Regions from separate parts of the Paenibacillus sp. FSL H7-0442 genome, predicted to be linked through region 4. Evidence: a T-box and tRNA genes for the amino acid it is inferred to sense, from the RefSeq annotation. Region 4 holds a T-box; the other regions hold tRNA genes.
The links. A T-box is a leader RNA that pairs with one kind of tRNA and senses whether it is charged. The one in region 4 lies ahead of argS (arginine--tRNA ligase), so its partner is inferred to be a tRNA-Arg.
Positions count from the first base shown of each region.

Region 1: it encodes a tRNA-Arg, which carries the amino acid that the T-box ahead of argS (arginine--tRNA ligase) is inferred to sense. The anticodon was not compared.
Region 2: it encodes a tRNA-Arg, which carries the amino acid that the T-box ahead of argS (arginine--tRNA ligase) is inferred to sense. The anticodon was not compared.
Region 3: it encodes a tRNA-Arg, which carries the amino acid that the T-box ahead of argS (arginine--tRNA ligase) is inferred to sense. The anticodon was not compared.

Region 1 covers NZ_CP151963.1:4,424,892-4,430,858, reverse strand. The annotation lists gene asnB (asparagine synthase (glutamine-hydrolyzing)) at 1-1,448, opposite strand, end outside; gene MHH57_RS19455 (hypothetical protein) at 1,612-1,971, shown strand; gene MHH57_RS19450 (DUF4870 domain-containing protein) at 2,296-2,589, opposite strand; tRNA gene MHH57_RS19445 (tRNA-Arg) at 2,764-2,837, shown strand; gene MHH57_RS19440 (transposase) at 3,523-3,717, opposite strand; gene hsdR (type I restriction-modification system endonuclease) at 3,828-5,967, shown strand, end outside.
Region 2 covers NZ_CP151963.1:4,363,138-4,369,104, reverse strand. The annotation lists gene MHH57_RS19215 (GH1 family beta-glucosidase) at 1-1,300, shown strand, start outside; gene MHH57_RS19210 (hypothetical protein) at 1,319-1,597, shown strand; gene MHH57_RS19205 (hypothetical protein) at 1,624-1,947, shown strand; gene MHH57_RS19200 (exodeoxyribonuclease III) at 2,034-2,798, opposite strand; gene MHH57_RS19195 (hypothetical protein) at 2,815-3,894, opposite strand; tRNA gene MHH57_RS19190 (tRNA-Arg) at 4,207-4,280, opposite strand; gene MHH57_RS19185 (hypothetical protein) at 4,538-5,446, shown strand; gene tig (trigger factor) at 5,590-5,967, shown strand, end outside.
Region 3 covers NZ_CP151963.1:210,525-216,491, forward strand. The annotation lists gene MHH57_RS00935 (SIMPL domain-containing protein) at 84-845, shown strand; gene MHH57_RS00940 (DUF4163 domain-containing protein) at 1,088-2,194, shown strand; gene clpP (ATP-dependent Clp endopeptidase proteolytic subunit ClpP) at 2,322-2,918, opposite strand; tRNA gene MHH57_RS00950 (tRNA-Arg) at 3,129-3,203, opposite strand; gene MHH57_RS00955 (sugar-binding domain-containing protein) at 3,473-4,510, shown strand; gene gap (type I glyceraldehyde-3-phosphate dehydrogenase) at 4,605-5,615, shown strand; gene MHH57_RS00965 (phosphoglycerate kinase) at 5,736-5,967, shown strand, end outside.
Region 4 covers NZ_CP151963.1:2,198,421-2,204,387, forward strand. The annotation lists gene MHH57_RS10110 (nicotinate phosphoribosyltransferase) at 1-297, shown strand, start outside; gene MHH57_RS10115 (MogA/MoaB family molybdenum cofactor biosynthesis protein) at 364-879, opposite strand; gene MHH57_RS10120 (four-helix bundle copper-binding protein) at 1,144-1,473, shown strand; T-box leader at 1,551-1,807, shown strand; gene argS (arginine--tRNA ligase) at 1,870-3,600, shown strand; gene MHH57_RS10130 (S-layer homology domain-containing protein) at 3,863-4,831, shown strand; gene MHH57_RS10135 (ABC transporter ATP-binding protein) at 4,955-5,967, opposite strand, start outside.

The DNA.
Region 1 (5,967 bases), 2.2 Mb from region 4:
ACTTCGAGTCCGGCTCCCATACTCATCCGATCCTTGCGGTCCAGCAGAGTAGGCATAAAGCGGGTGATGTTCAAATAGGACATAACGCGCATTTGTGCAGCTTTTCCTGTTTCTCCTGGTAGCTTCGGCACTTCTCCTACCGCTTCGGAGTAGCGGTCGTTCAAATACTCCAGCGGCTTGATCCAGTCCCGCACTTCGGGAGACAACAGACTGGCTCTCATGTCGGGTGCAACTGCCCACGGGAATGTACCCGAATTCAGCATATCCTCCCGGTGGAACCAAGGATATCCGCCAAAAACTTCATCCGCAGCCTCGCCGGAAATAGCGACCGTAGCTCCTTTTTTAATCTCCCGGCAAAAGAGATACAGTGACGAATCCACGTCCGCCATTCCGGGTAAATCCCGCGTTAGCGTGGAGTTGTTCAGAGCTGCTACAACTTCTGGCGTATCGAATTCAATCCAGTGATGATTTGTCCCTAATTCATCCACCATCCGCTGAATCCAGGGGGCATCGGCTCCGGGTTGAAACGCATGGGCTTTAAAATGCTTGTCGTTATCCACATAATCGACCGAATACGTATGAACTTGTCCCTGCCCGGTACGTTTGTAATAATCGACAGCTAATGCGGATAGAGCGCTTGAATCCAACCCGCCAGACAATAAGGTGCACACCGGAACATCCGAAATGAGCTGCCGCTCCGCCGTATCCAGCAACAGTTCTCGTACCTTAAGCGCCGTTTCTTCGGTGTTATCCTCATGCGCAATGCTTTCCAGTGTCCAGTAGGCTTGAATGCGCACGCCGTCGCGGCTGTAAGTTAGCGTATGCCCGGGGCGTAGCTCCTTCATAGACGAATAGACGCCGTGTCCGGGGGTACGTGCAGGCCCGATGATAAAAATTTCAGCCAATCCCTCGGCGTCCACTGCTGCTTCTACCGCTGGATGCTGAAGCAGTGCTTTGGGTTCTGAGCCAAATACGAATACTTCTTCGGTCTGGCTATAAAATAGCGGCTTCACTCCCAGCCGATCCCGTGCCAGAAATACCTGCTCCCGCTCACTATCCCAGACTGCAAACGCAAAAATGCCGTTTAACCGATCCACACATTCGGGGCCCCATTCGATATAGGATTCGAGCAGCACCTCCGTGTCGCATTGTGTACGGAAAAAATGCCCGCGCTGTTGCAGCTCTTTTTTCAGCTCAGGCGCGTTATATATTTCCCCGTTATATACAATCGTATAAGTGATATCCTCCAGCTGCCGGATCATGGGTTGAGCGCCATTTTCCGGGTCCATAACGCTCAGTCTTCGGTGTCCGAAGGCACACGGATTGGATATCCAGGTACCCGCAGCATCTGGTCCGCGATCGGAGAGCGTTTGTGTCATATTCAGCAGCAGCTCAGATTGATGCATTAAGTCTCCGTTCCACTGTATGAAACCTGTAATTCCGCACATGTCTGTTCATCCTCTCTTTATCGTGTTCATCCAGTGTTGGAATGAATCAAAAACTAAATCCCCAGTTCAACAGTATATATGCCGAAAAGAAGCATAAAATGTCTGTCCGTTCCGAAAACTACTGATGGGGCAACCCGTCTACTCGCAAGGAAGGAGGAAGACCATGTACTACATCAAGGATGCCAAAATCCGCCGCTTCACTGAACTTGACGGAGTGCGTTGCGCTGAGGTAGAGGTGCGGCCTGGTGCCGCGGATGACCCGGAACTGCTGGTCTATATCACGGCCAAGGATCAGACGGATGGTCAGCATGACTACGACATGGTACGGATCATCCGCAATGACGCCGATCTGGAGCTGGATTGGTACGACAATAACCTGCATTCGGCATTTGAGGAAGTGACAGACAAGGCTTTTACCGATTCTACACACATTACTGCTGGTGAGGAGCGAGAGAAGTTCAAAAAAGAATTGCTCTCGTATGGGCAACTCAGTACAGAGTTCGCCAAGGAGTTCGGGGCATGAGGATATGGTGTGCTATGCCTCGGCTTTTGTTGATTTGGGCCCCGGCGCCATCGCCGGATCAGCGTGAAAGGAGGGGGAAATCATAGACGGCAAAGCGAATTATAAGAAAAATAAAGGCAGCAGTTATATTCATAACAATGAGTTTGCAGAAGAAGTGCTGGAGAAAAACGTAAGACATGAGGTACGTAGAAGCCCTAAACGCTTTGGGAATAAATAAGTAGCCATAGCCATTGAACTAAATAGCAACAGCAACTCATCAAAAATAACCCTAAAGAAGCCTCTGTATCCCGCCAAATTTGCGGAATATAGGAGGCTTCTTTTGAACTAAGCCGCTTCACGCAGCGTCATAATTCCTTTGTAGATGTTATACACAAAAACCCCGAGATAGACCACTACGAATAGCAGTACAAACCCGATCACTGAACCTGCATGATTCGCCGTTATAATAAAATACACTAGCGGAATCGCCGCAATAATGGGGAAAATATGCGATAAAATAGCTTTTTTTGCATGTCCCTGAACATATTCGTCCCGTACTGCAATCCACACAATGACAGGCACTAGAAAAGGTGCGAAGAAAATGCTGAAATAACAAAGTGACGACAAAAGACCTCTCACGGATTAACCCCTCCTTTATGCATGGTTCTTTGTACATAATACCCCGTTAGCGTCCAAATGATTCCTTTGCAGCCAGCTTCCCTACATCATGAAAAAAATGCTTTTGACAGTTGCTCGAAATGTGATATAATAATCAATGCGCTGAATACATAAAGTTTTATTGATCACCATCTTGTCCCAGTAGCTCAGCTGGATAGAGCAACGGCCTTCTAAGCCGTCGGTCGGGGGTTCGAATCCCTCCTGGGACGTAATTTAATCAGTCACAAACCGTTGATATAATGGATTTGTGAGAAATTAGGGCTTCGGTCAGGGCTTCGGTCACTGATGCAGAATCCCTTTTTTTTATATTACGGATTGTCAAGCTAAGTGGGACAGTTCCTCTGAAAAGGAGGGTCTGTCAAAAATTTTGTGAAAACTCTTTTAGGCACAGATTCCCCCGAGGGGGAAGTAGCGATTTATCGCAAGTGTTGACCGACCCGATCGGGGAAAAAGACCGACATCTGGAGCAACATTTGGCCTCAGTTTTGGACACGACCTGTCCATTTTCGAGTGACGTCGATGGTAACGCTCAATCCTATTGGTGGTGTAGATGAGTCTGCGAATCTCTAGCGGGTATTTAAAAAAAAGGTAGCGAGCTCATCCCAATAGTTCGTCAAGAACGGATTATAAGGGGATATTTGGCTCCACAGACCTCCTCAAAACGGTCGAGTTCAAGTATGGCGCCTTCTTCGGTAGCTGTCTTGTAAATGGGCTTTAAGTCGGCAGTTACTTTCTTAATATTCTTGTACGAAACTACCGAGTGGAGCTACGGATTTGGTGAATGACACACTTTTGGATTTCAGTTTAGGATAGCAGACTGCAATTGCCTGAGAGAAACCCGAACAAGTTATCCACGCAGATAATGAGAATGTCTTGAACTCCACGATTCTTGAGTCATTCAGCACACTCAGCCAGAACTGAGGGCTCATTCTCACCAATCCACATGCCTAGCACATCCTTGTTTCCGTCCAAATCGATGCCAATGACCATGTAGGCGGCCTTGTTGATCATGGCCCCGTCTTGTTTGCCCTTGAAGTGGGTGGCATCCAGATTGACGCAATATATTTTACAGACTCGCTCTGAACACATACCACGACTAAAACTTCGAAACGATAAGCTTTATTGAAATGTTTGTTCTCCTAGTCCAATAATTCCTATTATAGTACAATTAAATCAAATACTTAGAAAAGTGGTGGATGATGATAATGAGTAACTTTTCTTTTTTTAAAGGAGAATGGGAAGTATTAGCGAAGCTTGGAGAAAGTGCCGAGCATAATTTATATAATGATCCGCATACTTCCATTATGAAATTACGTTTATTAGGTGAATCAATTGCAAAAGCTGTTTTAGCATCTGATAACATTCGTGAAGCGTATGATACAAGGCAAGTAGACCGTTTAAATACAATGAAAAAAGAAGGATTAGCAGAGCCAGAAATGTTAGATATATTCCACACGTTACGCAGAAAAGGGAATACCGCTTCTCATGAAGCATCCTATGGTACGACAGAAGAAGCAAAACAGTTACTAGCATTGGCGTATCAAATCTCGATTTGGTTTATGGAAGTATATATTGATTGGGAATTTGTCGCACCTACATATAGAGAGCCAGAAAGAGAAGAGAGTTCTAAGGAGCTTCAATTGAAGGTGCAAGCTTTAGAAGAAGAAATTGCTAAAAAGGAAAAAGAACTTCTAACGCAGCTTGATACAATTACAAAGGATGAAATTACAAAAGATGTACGTGTAAGACGTAAAGAAAAATCAAAGCTACATATTCAAAAGCATCGTTTATCAGAAGCTCAAACACGTATTTTAATTGATGATAAATTACGTGCAGCTGACTGGCTTGTTGATACAGAAAAATATAATCAAAAGAAACATAAAACGATGCCCGAAAAAAATAAAAATATGGCGATAGCAGAATGGAAAGTTGGTTCGAAATATGCGGATTATGCTTTATTCATTGGGCTGAAATTGGTCGGTATTGTCGAAGCAAAAGCAAAGCATCGTGATATTCCATCAGCACTTGAAAGCCAAGCAAAAGTATATGCACGTGAAGTACAAGCAATAGAAGGTATTGAATTATTGCCATCAAATGGAGAATATAAAGTGCCGTTTATTTTTGCTTCTAATGGTAGACCGTATTTAAGACAGCTTGAAGATCAATCGGGTATTTGGTTTTGGGATGCACGTAATCAAACGAAGCGATCCCATGCTTTAGAAGGTTGGCACTCACCATCAGATTTAAAGATGCTATTAGACGTGGATGATAGACAAGCAAATGAAAGCTTAAAAAACGAGGATATTACGAAGTTTGGTTTACGTGACTACCAACAAAAAGCAGTATTAGCAGCAGAAGAAGCATTAATGCAAGAAGCTAGAAAAATGCTTGTTGCAATGGCAACAGGTACAGGGAAAACCCGTACAGCAATCGCTCTTATGTATCGTTTAATTAAAGCGAAGAAATGTCGTCGAATATTATTTTTAGTCGATCGTAATTCACTAGGTCAACAAACGGCAGATGCTTTAAAAGATTCTAAGATGGAAAATGGTTTACCGTTTTCATCGATTTATGATGTGAAATCACTTGAAGATATGACACCAGATGTGGAAACAAAGTTGCAAATTGCAACAGTTCAAGGCATGGTAAGACGCTTATTCTATAGCGATCAAGAGCAATTACCTTCTGTTGGACAATATGATTTTATTATTGTCGATGAAGCACACCGAGGTTATACAAGTGACCGAGAAATGACAGATGATGAGCTACTATTCCGAGATCAAAATGATTATGTAAGTCAATACCGTAGAGTTATTGATTATTTCGATGCGGCAGTTCTTGGTCTGACAGCTACACCAGCACTTCATACGACAGAAATTTTTGGTTCACCGATTTATAAATATTCTTATACAGAAGCGGTTTTAGATGGCTATTTAGTCGACCATGAGCCACCTTATTTATTCGAAACGGAATTACAACAGCATGGTATTTCGTTTGAAAAAGGCGAAGAAGTAGAGGTTTATGATCCAGAAGAAGGCGAAATCATTTTAGAGCAGCTAGAGGATGAACTGAAATTTGAAGTAGAGCATTTTAACAAACGAGTGATTACAGAAGGCTTTAACCGGGCAGTTTTAACAAAATTAATTGATTATATTGATCCAGAAAGCGAAGAAAAAACATTAATTTTTGCAGCAACAGATCAACACGCTGATTTAATCGTTCGTTTACTAAAGGAAGCATTTGCAGAAAACGGTGATGATGTATCAGATGATGCAATTGTTAAAATTACAGGTTCGATTTATCAACCAAATGAAATGATTAAACGTTTCAAAAATGAAC
Region 2 (5,967 bases), 2.2 Mb from region 4:
TTCGACCTCTTCTTATCAAATTGAAGGTGGCGTGGATGAGGAAGGAAGAACGCCTTCTATTTGGGATACTTTCTGTCAAGTACCCGGGAAGGTGATCGGAGGGGACTGCGGAGATGTGGCTTGTGACCATTTTCACCGCTTTAAGGAAGACGTGCAATTAATGAAGCAACTTGGCTTTTTACATTACCGTTTTTCCGTGGCCTGGCCGCGCATTATTCCCGCACCTGGCGTGGTTAACGAACAGGGGCTACTCTTCTATGAGCGTCTGCTGGATGAGATTGAGTCGGCTGGGCTAATTCCAATGCTGACGCTGTATCATTGGGATCTGCCGCAATGGATTGAGGACGAGGGTGGCTGGACGCAGCGAGAGACTATCCAACATTTTAAAACGTATGCCTCTGTAATCATGGATCGATTTGGACAGCGTATAAGCTGGTGGAATACGATAAATGAGCCCTACTGCGCCTCTATTTTGGGCTATGGCACAGGCGAGCATGCCCCCGGCCATGAGAACTGGAGGGAAGCTCTTGCTGCCGCTCATCATATTCTGATGTGTCACGGGATAGCCATGAACTTACACAAGGAAAAGGGCCTGACGGGCAATATCGGTATTACGCTGAACATGGAGCATGTCGATGCAGCCTCTGAACACTCCGAGGATGTAGCCGCTGCTGTCCGGCAGGATGGCTTTATTAATCGTTGGTTTGCCGAGCCATTGTTTAACGGGAAATACCCTGAGGATATGGTGGAATGGTACGGGGAGCATTTGAACGGATTGGATTTTGTACAGCCTGGTGATATGGAGCTGATTCAGCAGCCAGGGGATTTTTTGGGCATCAACTACTACGCCCGCAGTATCATTCGAGCGACTACAGACGCTTCGTTGCTTCAGGTCGAGCAGATTTCCATAGAGGAACCGGTAACGGATATGGGATGGGAGATTCACCCTGAATCCTTTTATAAGCTGCTGACACGGATTGAGAAGGATTTTACCAGAGGATTACCCATCCTGATTACAGAAAACGGAGCAGCGATGAAGGACGAACTGGTGAATGGAAAGATTGAAGACATTGGGCGTCAGCATTACATTGAGGAACATTTAAAGGCATGCCATCGCTTTATTGGGGAGGGAGGTCAGCTTAAGGGCTATTTTGTATGGTCATTCCTCGATAACTTCGAATGGGCCTGGGGATACAGCAAACGTTTTGGTATTATACACATCAATTACGATACGCAGGAACGGACACCCAAACAAAGTGCGCTGTGGTTCAAGCAAATGATGGCGAATAACGGGTTTTAAAAAGAAAAGGGGTGCACGATGCAGCAGTATTATTTTGACGATCAAGGACGTTTTGTGATTGAGAATTTTGCGCAGGCCAAGCCCTTTTCCAGTTTTCTACCCGGTATTGCTGGTGTTCAGGGAATTCCTCTGTGGGCGTATTATGTTAATTGTGGACAAGGAATTGCGAGCTTTGGTGTGGAGGATAAGAATGGAGCTATCATGGAGTTTTTTCCGGCCAACCGAACAGCTCCTTTATTGCTAGCAGTGCTAATCCTGATGCAAGTTTGCATGGAACGGGATATATCGCGAGGCTGAGCGGATCTACGGCAGAATTTATTCATATGTGGATATGGATGATGACGGGCGGGCAGCCGTTTGGCTATGATCATAGGGGCCTATCCTTGAAGCTGGAGCCCAAGCTGCCAGGCTGGCTGTTCACAGCTACAGGTGAGCTATCTTTCTGTTTTCTCGGAAGCTGTCAGGTGACTTATTTTAATACGGATCGCAAGGATACTTATCCACCGGAATGCATAGTGACCCAGTATGTACTGCATTACGCTAGTGGCGAAAAGAAGACGATAAGACAGGCTATATTAGATCATAAAGAGGCACAAGATGTGAGAGAGCGGTTGATTTCCCGTATCGAGGTATATTTGGGGACATAGCTCCATTCATTAAAGCGGTCATGCTGCAATAACAGAGCATGACCGCTTTTTAAAGTTTCATAAATCCTTGTGTCAGGGCAGGGGACTTATGCTGAAATATCTTGCAACTCCAATATCACAGGACAGTGGTCACTGCCTGTAATATGACAATCAATGTTCGCATCCATCAATAGCGAACGAAGTCTCTCCGAGACGAGGAAGTAATCGATCCGCCAGCCAATATTCCTTTCTCTCACCTTTGGCATGTAGGACCACCAGGAATAAACATCCGTCCGGTCAGGATAAAAGGTTCTGAAGGTATCTATAAATCCGGCGTCTAGCAGCTGTGACATGCGTTCCCGTTCCTCAGGCGTAAAACCGGCATTTCCGTAGTTAGCTTTGGCGTTTTTGAGATCGATCTCCTGATGAGCTACGTTCAAGTCTCCACACACGATGACAGGCTTCAAAGCATCCAGTTGTTGCAGGTAGCTGCGAAAACGGTCTTCCCATTCCAGTCTGTAGGGCAGTCGGGATAAGTCCCGTTTGGTATTTGGTGTGTACACATTGACGAGATAAAATTTTTCGAATTCCAAAGTGATGGTTCGGCCCTCCGGTTCTTCATTTTCTTCAAGTCCATAATGCACAGAGAGCGGCTTGATTTTGGTGAAAATAGCCGTGCCGGAATATCCTTTTTTCTCAGCATAATTCCAGTATTGTGTGTATTCCTCCATGTTCTCCATGAGGATCTGCCCTTCTTGAAGCTTCGTTTCCTGTACGCAAAAAATATCGGCATTCGTTTCTTTTAAATAAGTATAAAACCCTTTGGTCACACAGGCTCTTAAGCCATTTACATTCCAAGATATTAATTTCATTTGATTAATCTCCTTGCTACTTCACGCGGTCAAGCGATGTGATTTGTATATCCTTTGTTGACATAAGCTTATAAATGTCTTCTATCTGGACTTCATAGGTCTTTTCATCAAAATGGTCCTGACCAAACATATAATCGTTTAGTTCTATTGCCTTAAGGTTTCGGTTGGTATTCATAGCCGAAGGGAAGTATTCGATGTCTAATGAGGCTTTATTTCCGGCCAACACTGTTTTGAGAACTTTTGCAGTTTGTAATACCCGTTCTTTTTCCAATGACAATCCTGAGTCAGTTAGATCCTCGAATACAATTATACGAATATATTGATCGCCGACCGCTTCGGGATTCAGTTTAAAATCGTCGTATTCTTTGATCATTTTATCTGTTTCCCCTTCTTGCACCCCAGAATGAACAGCGGCTGCATCATCGTATAGCTTCTGTATAACAGGTTTGAGCTTCATGTCCAGTTGGCTCTCCCAAAGGGCGTTAAGATATTTTTCTCTAAATGGGACATCCTCATAAGGACGCTTGGTCATGTTAAAGAGGACGGAAGGATGACGATTAGAGATCGCCTCCATGGTATATTCAGTGAAGGGAATACTATGATAGCTAATATTTTGAATTTGAAAGTCCTCTCCGTATTTCTGCTCCAGATATTGCTCTGATTCTGCGGCTACGTTGCGTTTATTTTCACCTGTTTGTGTAAAAGGTTCTATAATATCTACGTATTTCATTGTGACTGCAAGAAGTAGAAGTGTAGCCCCCACAGTGAGACTGAGCAACATGCGCCATTTGGAAGGCAACGATGCACTTGTCGGCGCGCTACCCACATTGCTTGTAATTTGAAAAGATCGTATTGTAAAAATAATGCCTAAAATGTGGAGAATAATGGCCAGCGGTCCCGAAATAATAAGCAGGTATCCGAGAGAAAATAATGTAAAATAGATCAGAATTCCCTGTGTGATGATCAGAGCCGCTCCTCCAATCATATAGGAAGGAATGGCGAGATAAAACATACCCAATCCAGTACCTAATATAGAAAGCAAAGTGGCAACAAAACGATGAATTTCCCGCGACTTTTGGAGTTTATTCGTAGTCAAGGGAGTCAGCCAACCTCCTTTACTTCAAAATGGTGTAACATGATAGATGATAGCAATATCTGCGTTTTATTGAAAGAGTAGTGACTTGAAACCAGCGCCTAAAGTAGCGTGGCAGACTATTCTTTCTACATTATTTATCATCAAAAAAAGCTCCCTTGCGGAAGCTTTTTTTTGATGTAATTTATCAAGAGAGATACTCTCCCTATGGTTGACTGCGAAGTATAGGCTAACGATGCCGATGGGCCGACGTTACCCTGTGAGTTATCTCATGAGAACAAAAAAAGCCTCCATTATGGAAGCTTCTTGTTATGACGTCCCAGGAGGGATTCGAACCCCCGACCGACGGCTTAGAAGGCCGTTGCTCTATCCAGCTGAGCTACTGGGACATAAAATTCAAGCGAATATTAATATATCATATGGATAAAAGAAATTCAAGTCTTATTTTGCATATATCGCTTATTTAGGCTTTATACAGCATAAATTCTGAGTAGACGTAGTTTTTTTTGCCTTATAAAAGGGTATGTTAGAATACAGGTGAATATGTGTAAGACGAGTGGTTGGACTTCGGCTACTGTTTCTCATATAATCTACAAATACTTGAGCTTGTGAAGGAGAGGGGGTGCCTTGAATAAAGGACTCCAAGGTGACGACAAAAGAAAATAATATTGTATTGTTTCCGAAGACACTGGACTATTATCAAATCCAACTTACTGTGATGCTTGAAAACGAACGTTACGGAGAGGCGATGGCGATGCTGCGTTTTTTAATGCAGTGTCAGGGACAGGAGCAGAAGCAATACGATGAATGGAACGCTCTATTACAATGGCTGGAAGCTGCATTTCCACAGTACGCTGACAGCGGGGCGATAACGGACGCTGTGGAAGAAGAGGTCAGTGAAGTAGAGTTAGCTCGCCGTCATGCACGCTTTAAGCAGGAGCAGGATGCGGGCTACGGCAACAAGCTGTTGCGGATGGCTATGGATGAACCCTTATCCGAACAGACGATTTTAGCGTTGGAGCAGTTGTCCTATTTGGAACTGCCAGAAATCGACGATGCCTTGCTTCGCTGGATTATGGACCGGGAAATCCATCCTTTACTTCAATTCCGTGTTCTACAGACAATGCGACGACGCGGAATGGAAGGGACGATAGAAATCAGACGGGGTGATGAACAAGCGGAAATCGACATTGAAACGGTTCCGTTACAGCCTGGTGATTTTCCAGAGTCGATTATGCGTATTTTGGAACGGGTGGCTGATCAGACTGAGGTGCACGAGCCTACACTATTCTATTTTGCACAGGAGTTGTGGTCACAGTTTGTGATGGCAGTATACGGTACGAATGATTATAGATCCATGTTGGTGGAAGAGGACGGAATGCCGGATATTTGGGCTGCAGCACTCCATCAGACCGTTTCGGAAAGTTTGAACGGTAATAATAATGAGGAAGAAACCCGTGCTATATATGGCATTACAGATGCGTTGCGCTTCCGTTTTGAGCAGGCGTATCGGTCGATGCGACTATTCGTAGCGGCGGGAATGCACACTCCTTAGTGACCGGAAACGTTTACCTGTGAAGCATTCAAAGGGCTGCTCTTGAAAAAGACAGTAATGTTAGATATACTATAGTGGTTATTTTGTGTGCGTTGATTGTAATGAAAACTAAGTGAAGATTTTGTTGGAGGGGAAAGCATAAAATGAAAGCAACTTGGGAGAAAATAGAGAAGAACCTTGGGGTTCTTGAAGTTGAGGTTGACGCGGATCGTGTAGCCGCTGCACTCGACAAAGCTTTTAATAAAGTGGCAAAACAAGTAAGTGTACCTGGATTCCGTAAAGGTAAAGTACCACGTCCTATCTTTGAAAAACGCTATGGTATTGAAAGTCTGTACCAAGATGCAATTGACATCCTGTTGCCAGAAGCTTACAGCCAAGCTGTAGAGCAAACGGACATCTTCCCGGTTGACAGCCCTGACGTTGAAATTGATCAATTTGCTAAAGGCGAATCTTTCAAGTTCAAAGCAAAGGTTACTGTTAAACCTGAAGTGACTTTGGGCGATTACAAAGGCGTAGAAGTG
Region 3 (5,967 bases), 2.0 Mb from region 4:
GAAATTTGTACGCTTGGCTGCAACCTTTTTCCGTCTTTTCCGTCTGGAAGGTACAAACATTTACTAGAAAGAGGCTGAATTCAATGAGACTTTGGACAAAAACAGTAGCCACAGCAGTTCTCACAGGTGCATTAATAGCAGGGGGAGTAGCAGGAGGATTATGGACAGGGGCAGAGCGTGCTTATGCTGGATCAACAGCTTCGACGGTAAACGGTGTAATTAATGTGATTGGAAGCGGGGAAGTATTGGCAAAGCCCAATATTGCTTATCTCTCTATCGGTGTACAATCGGAAGGGAATACGGCAGCCGCTGCTCAAAAAGCTAATGCTACAAAATTGAACAAGGTTACACAACTGCTGAAAGAAAAGTGGAGCATCAGCGGAGATGACATTCAGACCAGCCAGTTTTATGTACAGCCTAACTACACCTATAACGAAAAAGAAGGGCAGAAGCTCAAAGGCTACACTGCCAACCATACACTTTCCGTTAAATACCGCGATTTGGATAAAATAGGTCAGTTGTTGGATGAGGCGACCAAGTCCGGAGCCAATAACGTAGATAATGTTCGTTTTTCGGTGGAAGATCCTTCGACTTATGAGGAAGAAGCCATTACTAAAGCATTGGGAAGCGCACAATCTAAAGCCAGTGCTGTAGCTAAAGCGGCCAAACGCGGATTAGGTGCTCTTGTGAATGTGACGGTAGATGGCGGAGAAGCACAAGTCTTTACACAACGTGAAAATGCCATGTCAAAATCGCTCATGGATTTAGCAGGTAGCGGGACAGACATACAATCGGGGCAAGTAACAGTGAAAGTTCAGGTGTCGGCTCAATACGAAATGAACTAATATTAGATCATCAAACGAAGCCACAAGCGGCCTGCATCATGCGCAGGCTGGCTTGCTGGCTTTTTTTGTATACCGAAACCTTTTTGTAATGAGTCTGTCATAGCTAAGGGTTATTAGGTGTACAGATTGAAATCGGGGAGTGTACAGATTGTAAACTACATACAATGGGGTATAGATATAATAAGTAAAGTGATTATTTACACATAGACAATACAGAAATAATAACAGGAGGAATACTTAATATGAATAAGCATACGAAAAAATGGGGTTCAGCACTGCTGGCAGCAGGGATTTTAGCAGGAGTTGCAGCTGTTCCCGTTTCATATATCCAGGCAGCATCGATTAAACAGCAGCAAGCGGCAACACAGCAACCAGGAATCACTATCCAATGGAATGGTAAAACGTTGCCCGCTAAAGGTGTTCAAGTGAACGGGAGTACAATGATTCCGGTGGCCGCACTGCGTGACAGCTTGGGGATTCCAGTAAGCTATGATGCGAAAGCAACGACCTATACCGTAGGTAGCGGGTACAATAAACTTTACATTATGGCTTCTTCCTCGGATGCCTACGTCAACGTCAATGGAATCAATACACGTAGTATGGATGCCAAACAGATCGCTGGGAAGCTATACATTCCTATGAGTCTGTTGAAAGACTATCTAGGCATAGATGCTCAATGGAACGCAGCTCAGAAGACAGTAACGCTAAGTAAAAGTCAGCTAAACCCGATCACAATTGCGTCTCAAACACTTCCAGCTTCGAGTAATGCGAAGGTATCTTACAAAGTTAAGTATCCGCAAATCAGCGGCAGCCAGCTGAATCCTGAGGCAGAGCAGGCCATTAACCATGTGCTTAAAAAGCATGCAGAGGGTATATTGGCAGCAGGCAAAAAGATGGTGGCTGAGGGAGAGGCTACAACAGAAAGACCATATGATTTCGAAAATGATTTTGCAATTGCCTATAACAAGGACGGTATTCTAAGTGTGATTATGCAGGATTACTCGTATATGGGTGGCGCACATGGAATGACGGTACGTAAAGGATATACGTTCTCGCTCGCTGATGGTAAACTGCTGCAGTTGTCTGACGTATTGAAGGCGAATCCAAATTACAAAAAGTTCCTCAATGCTGATTTGAAGAAAAAAATCGATGCGCTTCAGGCTGGTGAAGGATTCGGTAAATTTAAAGAGTTGGCGGCAGATCAGAATTTTTATGTGACGAACAGTGGAGTAACAATCGTGTTTGATTTGTATGATTATGCGCCATACGCGTATGGAATTCCGGAGTTTACCTACTCGTTCGGTCAACTGCTGCCTCAAGGCGGAAAGCCTTTTGCGGGACAGATTTAATAGTAGAAATGAGTAAGTTGGACTGTCTATACTCTAAAAAACAATAAAGCAAAAAAGCTGCCTACCGGATAATAACATCCGGAGCAGCTTTTTCATTTACCAGCTATCGAGAGGCAAATTTTTTCTCTTATACACCTTCTGGAGAGGAGCTAGTTAGCACTTTATCAATAATACCGTATTCTTTGGCATCATCAGCAGACATGAAGTAGTCACGGTCTGTATCTTTTTCAATACGTTCCAGTGGTTGGCCTGTGCGATCTGCGAGAATGCGGTTCAGTTTATCACGCATTTTCAGAATGCGGCGTGCGCGGATTTCGATATCCGTTGCCTGGCCTTGTGCACCACCCAGAGGTTGGTGAATCATAATTTCACTGTTTGGCAAAGCGAAACGTTTACCTTTGGCGCCTGCATTCAGCAAGAACGCGCCCATGGAAGCCGCCATACCTACACAAATCGTAGATACATCAGGTTTAATGTATTGCATCGTATCGAAAATGGCCATACCAGCTGTAATGGAACCGCCAGGACTGTTAATATACAAGTGAATATCTTTTTCAGGATCTTCGGCAGCCAAAAACAGCATTTGCGCAATTATAGAGTTGGCTACAACGTCATTGACGTCCGAGCCTAACAAAATAATGCGATCCTTTAACAGTCTGGAATAAATGTCATAGGCGCGTTCGCCGCGGTTACTTTGTTCTACTACCATAGGAACATAGCTCACGTCAAAAAACCTCCCTTAAATATCGTTAGTGGATTTGGTGGACATGCCGAGTACACGTCCCTTATTTATAAACTGTTACCGTATTAACCACATGATAAACAATTTCAAACAAAAAGTCAAAGAAAGTCAAACTAATGATTAAAAAAAAGAGCCCTCAGCGCTCTTATTGGTTAAAACATTATATAGAAGCATTTAAGCGTTCATTTAAAATGGCGCGCCCGCGAGGAATCGAACCTCGATCTCAGGCTCCGGAGGCCTACGTCATATCCGTTGGACCACGGGCGCATAGTTGATTCAATGCAAACAACTAACTAATTAAACAGCTAATTGGAAACAAAGATGATTATATGATATACAGCAGTGAATTGCAAGCTTTTATTAAATGCGCATATTCAGACAAATGGTTGAGAAATATAGGTTCAGATAGACTTGCATATGGAGCAAATATTGGTTAAGATATACGTGGGACTTAAAAAGTTATCCCGGGACGTTTTAAGACCAGTTAGAGATAGAGCATTAGAGACAGAACTTAGAAGTGTGCGGGAGTGGAAAGCATGCGAAAGATATTAGAAATACAGAAGCAGCTTCTGCCCGACCTCATGGATGTTTTGAAAAAAAGGTACACGATCCTGCATCAGATTATGCTGTCCGATGTTGTTGGACGCAGAACACTGGCAGCTTCACTGAACATGACCGAGCGCGTGTTGCGCGCCGAAACCGATCTTCTTAAAGCTCAGGGGCTAATTGAGATTGAGAGTGTAGGCATGAAGGTGAGCAAAGCAGGACTGGATCTGCTGGAACAGCTGGAGCCGATTGCGAACAACTTGTTCGGCCTGTCCCAATTGGAGGACCAGATTCGTCAAGCCTATGGTTTGAGGAAGGTGGTTGTCGTTCCAGGGGATTCGGATGTTTCTCCGTTAACAAAGCAGGAGCTGGGGCGCGCTGGAGCAAAAGCGTTGCTAAGTGTTATGGACGACGAGGATGTGGTCGCTGTAACAGGTGGCACGACGATTGCAGACGTGGCGGAACAACTGGCATTGCCTTCTAATGGCCCCCTTAAGGGTGGGTGGTTTGTACCGGCACGCGGGGGTTTGGGAGAAAGCATGGAAATGCAGGCCAACACAATTGCTTCCACAATGGCTCGCAAGGTCGGCGCTCAATACCGTCTGCTCCATGTACCGGATTTGCTCAGCAATCATGCTTACAACTCCTTGCTTGAAGATACGAACATTCAGGATATATTGAGCCTGATTCGCGAGAGTCGTATCATCATTCACGGGATAGGCAACGCCATAGCGATGGCACATAGACGTAAACTTGATCCCGAAACCTTTGCCCAGATCAGCAGTGAAGGGGCGGTAGCCGAATCGTTTGGTTATTATTTTAACGAAGATGGCGTCGTTGTTCACAGAATGCTGACGCTTGGACTCCGATTGGAGGACATTAGGCGTACCGATACGGTTCTAGGTGTAGCTGGAGGCAAGAACAAGGCGGCCGCTATTCATGCGGTACTGCGTTTCGGGCAAGAAGACATTCTAGTCACCGACGAAGGCGCTGCTGTTGAGATTGTAAGTCGTTATTTAAATGATTAATATAGGATTTATGAATCGTGTTGTCTTGACAGGCTTTCGGGTCTGTCTTGAATATATAAAACTAAACTAAACGAACTTTGGGAGGAACTCACTCATGACAGTTAAAGTTGGTATTAATGGTTTCGGACGTATTGGACGCCTTGCTTTCCGTCGGATTCAAAACGTGGAAGGTATTGAAGTAGTAGCAATCAATGACTTGACAGATTCCAAAATGTTGGCACATTTGTTGAAATATGATACAACACAAGGTAATTTCCAAGGACAAGTAGAAGTACATGATGGCTTCTTCAAAGTAAACGGTAAAGAAGTTAAAGTTTTGGCTAACCGCAACCCTGAAGAACTCCCTTGGGGAGACCTGGGTGTAGACATCGTTCTGGAATGCACAGGTTTCTTCACAACTAAAGAAGCTGCTGAGAAACATTTGAAAGGCGGCGCTAAAAAAGTTGTTATCTCCGCTCCAGCTACTGGCGACATGAAAACTGTCGTTTACAACGTAAACCATGAAATTCTGGATGGAACTGAAACTGTAATCTCTGGTGCTTCTTGCACAACGAACTGCCTGGCTCCTATGGCTAAAACACTGCAAGATAAATTTGGTATCGTTGAAGGTTTGATGACTACAATTCATGCTTACACTGGCGACCAAAACACTTTGGATGCTCCACATGCTAAAGGTGACTTCCGTCGTGCTCGTGCAGCAGCTGAAAACATCATTCCTAACACAACTGGTGCTGCTAAAGCAATCGGTTTGGTTATCCCTGAGTTGAAAGGTAAATTGGATGGCGCGGCTCAACGTGTTCCAGTACCTACAGGTTCCCTGACTGAGTTGGTAACAGTTCTGGAGAAAAACGTAACTGCTGAAGAAATCAACGCAGCGATGAAAGAAGCTTCCGATCCTGAAACTTATGGATACACTGAAGATCAAATCGTTTCTTCCGACATCAAAGGTCTTACTTTCGGTTCTTTGTTTGATGCAACTCAAACTAAAGTTCTGACTGTTGGCGACAAACAACTGGTGAAAACTGTAGCTTGGTATGACAATGAAATGTCCTACACTGCACAATTGATCCGCACGTTGGAATACTTCGCTAAACTGGCTAAATAAGAACTTCCTTATTAGCAACATCATAGAGCGGAAACAGGTTATTGTTTCCGCTCTTTATATATCAAAATGTGCCTTAAATTCCTGTTTCGTAAAATTATAAGGGTGCGGAGGAATATGGAGATGAATAAAAAGAGCGTACGTGATATAGAACTGAATGGAAAACGGGTGTTTGTTCGTGTAGATTTTAACGTTCCGGTCGAAGACGGTAAAATTACAGATGACAAGCGTATTCGTGAAACCTTGCCAACGATTAATTACCTGATTGAAAAAGGTGCAAAAGTTATTTTGGCGAGTCACTTTGGACGTCCAAAAGGTCAGGTTGTTGAATCCATGCGTCTGACTCCTGTTGGTG
Region 4 (5,967 bases):
GGTAAGCGCCTGAAGCTGTTTAACCCTTTGCATCCGTATATGAAGAAGTATGTAGAAAATTACGAAGCCGTGCCGATGCTTGAGCCTATTTTTATAAATGGACAGAAGGTATATGAGCTTCCCGAGCTGGATGAAATTCGTGCCTACCATACTTCACAGTTGAAACTGTTCTGGCCAGAATATTTGCGGAAGCTGAACCCTGAAATTTATCGTGTAAATCTGAGCGAGAAGGTATGGGAGCTAAAGCAAAAGCTGATCGACAGCTATATGCAGCCCGAAGTTGAAGAAAAAGAATAGTTGGAAGAGGCACCTCATGAATGCATGGGGTGCCTCTTTGTGTTGGAGCATGTAGGAAATAGGAGCTTATTTATAAATTTCTCTCATCACATGTCGTAGCTCAGGGACAATAATGCGTTCCATTGCCAAACGAACGGCTCCGCGTGAGCCAGGCATAGAAAATACAGCTGTCTGGCCCACAGTGCCAGCTACAGCCCGGCTTAAGATAGCTGCTGAACCAATGTCCTCAGCAAAGCTTAAATAACGGAAGATTTCCCCAAAGCCAGGTAGTTCCTTATCCAGTAGAGAAGAGACAGCTTCATATGTAGTATCACGTGGAGAAATACCGGTACCACCTGTCAAAAGAACAGCCTCGATGTCATCCTGTGCCGCTGCTTCGGATACTAACTGCTGAATACCTTCGTAGTCATCCTTGACGATGACATATCGAACAACTGTATATCCATTGGTTTCTAGTAGATCCATGAGCAGTCGTCCCCCAGTATCTGTTTCCACGGTGCGTGTGTCCGAGACAGTCACGACCATGCAATTCACTTGTTGGGGGGATTCCTGACGGTGTTCCTCTACAGAAGACATATTCATTAAAATGTTCACTCCTTGATCGGTGGTTAGACATACACTTTTTACAATAGAGCAATGACTGAGCGTATGCAAGTCAGAAACAGGGGCTAAAAATCTATGTGATTAATATCCTTGCATTTGCACACTGGAATATAGTACACTTCCTTACATAAGTCGGGATTATATTGTTTTGTTTTATTATTGAAAGCGCGCACATCAAATGATTAACCTCAAGGGACAGCGGGTAATAGTACAGCAGGGTCAACAACTGGGAGGTAATGTAATATGAATCATTCATACCAACAATGCGTGGATGCTTGCCTGGAATGTATGAACGCTTGCAATGTATGTTACGTAGCGAGTTTGAAGGAATATGATTTAGCTATGCTGCGTGAATGTATTCGAGTGAGTAGGGAATGTGCAGAAATATGTGGATTTGCTGCCCAAATGCTGCAGCGTGGAACGGATTTTGCCGAGCAAATCTGTGAGCTGTGCGCCAAGGCCTGTGAGGTATGTGCTGCTGAATGCAGCAAGCATTCCCATGATCATTGCAAACATTGTGCAGAAGCCTGCCGTCGTTGCGTTCAGGCCTGCCGCCAATTGGTGGCAGTGTAATTACATATATGGAACTAGTGCCTGAAGAGGAAATAAAAGGTTGCTTTCTACTGAATAGGTTTGTATAATGATTGGAATTAACGTCATGGAACGGGAGAGTAGCAGCGAAGCCATATCATTACAGCGAGCCGGAAGAGGTGGAAGCCGGTATGAGATCCGATGTGAAGCGCACCCGGGAGACGATTGATCCAACGAGCAGAACTTCTAGTAGATCAGCCCGGCAGACACCGTTATTAGTCATTGGAGTGAAATCGCGATTTGTGTAGTTAGCTTTAGCTGCACAACCGATTTACGAAGAGTGGTACCGCGGGATATTGAAGTTCTCGTCTCTTGAATGATTTCAAGAGGCGGGGGCTTTTTTTGTTAGATTCTATAAAAAGAAGGAGAGAGATCATCATGTTAATGAGGATTGCTGCTCAAGCGATATTAGCCCATACGGGCTTGGAGGAGAAAGAAATTTTATCTTTATTTGAGGTGCCTCCGCAGCCTGAATGGGGAGATATGGCGTTTCCGTGTTTTGTGCTGGCTAAAAAGTTTCGAAAGTCTCCGCAGCACATTGCACTGGAATTGGCGGAACTAGTAGGCCATAAAGAAGGTTTAACCGCTTCAGCATCGGGTGCCTATGTAAACATAACCTTGGATCGATCGGTTCATATTCCGCTTATGCTTGCTGAATTGAGCAAGGCTGATTTCCTCAGGCCTAATATCGGGAACGGGCAGCGGGTAGTTATTGATATGTCCTCGCCTAATATTGCCAAACCGTTTGGTATCGGTCATCTTCGCTCTACGGTTATCGGTGCTACCTTGTATCGCATACTTGGTGAAACAGGTTATGTACCTATTAGTGTGAATCATCTTGGGGATTGGGGAACACAGTTTGGTAAGCAAATTGCGGCCTATAAAAGATGGGGAAATGAGGAGCAGTTACAACATGATCCGATTGGTGAATCGCTAAAGCTATATGTGCGTTTTCATCAGGAAGCCGAGCATGATCCGACTTTGGAGGATGAAGGGCGCGAGTGGTTCCGACGTTTGGAACATGGGGATGCTGAGGCTCAACAACTATGGGAGTTTTTTGTTGAAATCAGTCTGGGTGAATTTGATCGTATGTACCAGCGTCTAAACATTACATTTGACCATGTGCTGGGAGAAAGTTTTTACAATGATAAGATGCAGGCAGTTATTGATCAATTAAGAGCAAAAGGATTGTTGGAGGAAAGTGATGGGGCGCTCGTAGTTCGCCTGGAAGACGAGGAACTGCCTCCGTGTCTTATTCTGAAAAAGGATGGAACCACCATTTATCCGACACGTGATCTGGCAACAGCGATTTATCGTCATGAAGTGATGAAGGCTGATCGGTTGCTGTACGTCGTTGGTGGAGAACAGAAGTTGCATTTCCAGCAGGTGTTTGCGGTGCTGAAGCATGCAGGGGAGGCATGGGCGGAGCAATGTGAGCATGTGCCGTTTGGATTAATGCGGTTTGCGGGTAAGAAAATGTCCACAAGACGTGGCAAGGTTGTGAAGCTGGAGGAGGTGCTGGATGAAGCTGTAGCGCGTGCTCAAGGCATCATTACTCAGAAGAACCCTGGTTTACAGGAACAACAGGCAATAGCGGAGAACGTTGGAATTGGGGCGATTATTTTTGGTGATTTAAAAAACAACCGGCTGAATGAAGTGGACTTTTCGTTGGAGGAGGCGCTGACCTTTGAAGGCGAGACCGGGCCTTATGTGCAGTATACTCATGCGCGCATACGCAGCCTTCTGGAGAAAGCTCACGCTCGCGCCGATGTTGATGTTAACACTAACCCTAGCTACAATGACCTTGTCCAAGATAGCCATTCTCGTGATTTAAATGACGTATCGGATGAAATATTGGGTGACGCAGGTTGGGCGCTGCTTAAGCAATTGGGTCGCTATCACGGGCAACTGATACGTGCGGCTCGCCAACTAGAGCCTTCGGTAATTGCGAGATTTGCATTGGATACGGCCCAGGCGTTTAACCGGTTTTACGCCAAGGAAAGGATTGTCGATGGTGGACAATGGCGTATTCAGTTGGCGGAACAAACTGCGGATATTCTGGCATGCGCGCTGCAACTTCTTGGTCTGAAAGCACCGAATCGGATGTAAGCAAAGCGAACGAAGGGAGCGAGTTTTTGCTGGCGGGATGACTGCTACCCATACTTGGCTCTTCTAAAGGAATACTGTAAAAGATTAATCTGTTGCAGCCACTTTTGGGTATGCATAAATGTTGTGAGCAGAAAAGAGTTAGACGGGTACACTAATCGCAGGAATTCCACCGTTTTGCAACCAATTTGTGTATATTTGAAACATTTGATGATTCTATTGCGTCGGTAAGTGTAGAAGCAAAGTAAACATGGAGGTGTATCTCATGAAAAAGAACAAAAGTGTGACAGCTGCCCTGCTTGTCGTCTGCTCATTGGCAGTGGCTACGTCGGCTTCTGCTTTTCTGGATATAAAGGGAGCTGAACAGGAGAAGATCGTAAACTCACTTCAGGACAAAGGAATTATTCAAGGAATAACCAAGGATAAATTTGCACCGGATCAAACGCTCACGTATGCACAAGGAGTACACTTGGTTGTTCGTGCAATGGATCTTCAGGTGATGCCTGATTTCACAACGGGTTCCTTTGCAAACATTCCGGCTTCCGCATGGTATGCTCAGTCCTATCGGATTGCAGCCCAACACCAAATCCCTTTGTCACCAGATATTGATCCAAGCACTCGTATGACAAGAGAACAATTTGCTAATATTCTGTATAAAGCAGTGAGTGCAACGGGTGAATATCCAACTGTCCGTATGTACATTAATGTAGCGGATGGCAAAAAACTAGATCAGGAATCAAACGCAGCAATTCAATTCCTACTGTTGACCAAAATTGCAAAATTGGACGAACAGAGCAACTTTAACCCGGATCGTAAAGTAACCCGGATGGAGGCAGCAGAAATGGTCTATAACGCATCCGAATTTGTGCAAAATCATAAACCAGTTGAATCCACTCCTGAAAATCCGGTTGAGCCTGCAGATCCGGGTCAACAAAATAACATTAGTATGAGTATAGAGAAGGCGAATGACCAGCAGAACAAAGTGACAATTACTCGTTTGCAGGCACCTAATCCAGGTTACGGCATTGAAGTGGATCACATCGACTACGTAGATGATACAAATGCAGTAATTTACTACAAGTTGACTAGTCCAAAGCCAGGGGAAATGAATATTCAGGTCATTACGGATACCCACACAAGTACAATGGTAGACAGTAAGTATAAGGTTACGCTTAAAGCAGTAGATGGAACAGTGCTTCCGCCCACAGGAACGGGCACGTCTGTAGCTAAATAAAATTACAAGCCATACGTTATAGATATAAATAAAACCAGCGAGCCTCCAATTTGTGGGGGAGACTTGCTGGTTTTTCATGCCAAATGTTCATCGTTAGCCCTAAGCAATAGGGCTATTCTAGCTTTAAATGCTGACTTTGCCAGTAAGTAAGTCATTTTGCGCAGGAGGCGTAGCAGAGATTGAATCGGATTCTGTTGCAACTGTTCCCGACTGGAGCTGATACATTTGGAAGTAACGCCCGCCTTGGGCCATAAGCTCGTCATGGCTACCCCGTTCAACAATTTCACCCCGATGCAGCACCAAAATTTGGTCCGCACTGCGAATGGTGGACAAACGGTGAGCAATGATAAAGGTCGTACGTCCCTTCTTAAGTACCTCAAGAGCGGATTGGATGAGCGCTTCTGTTTCGGTGTCAATATTGGCAGTAGCTTCATCCAGAATTAAAATTGCGGGATCAAAGGCTAGTGCACGAGCGAAGGAAATAAGCTGGCGTTGTCCGGCTGATAAGGTGCTACCTTTCTCAATAACGGGCTCATCGAATCCTTGCGGCAAATGGGCCAGCAATTTGTCAGCTCCAACATCATGCAGCGCTTTATTCACCTGTTCTCTCGTGATTCGGCTGTCTCCGAGACTGACATTGGAGGCTACCGTACCTGTGAACAAATATGGATCTTGAAGAACAATACCCATATGATGGCGAAGCCATTGCTTAGGGATGTCTTTGACAGACGTTCCGTCAATGGTGATCGTTCCTTTTTGCGGATCATAGAACCGGAATAGCAGGTTGATAATCGAACTTTTGCCTGATCCGGTATGTCCGACAAGGGCAACCGTTTGCCCGGGGTGTGCTGTAAAGGAAATATGTTTAAGTACATCATCCTTTTTGTAGGCAAAGGAAACGTCGTTAAACTCTACCTGGCCTTTGTAGCGCGGCATCATGCCGTCGGTCACCGGCTCTCCAGCTTCGTCCATCAACTCAAATACGCGTCCTGAGGATACGATGGAAGTATCCAGTACGGCGAGTTGGTTGACCATACCCGTCATAGGTTGGAACAGTCGACCCAGCACATCGACGAAGGCATACAATACGCCTAGTGAAACAGCACTACCTGTCGTTCCGAGTGCCTCAGATCCGA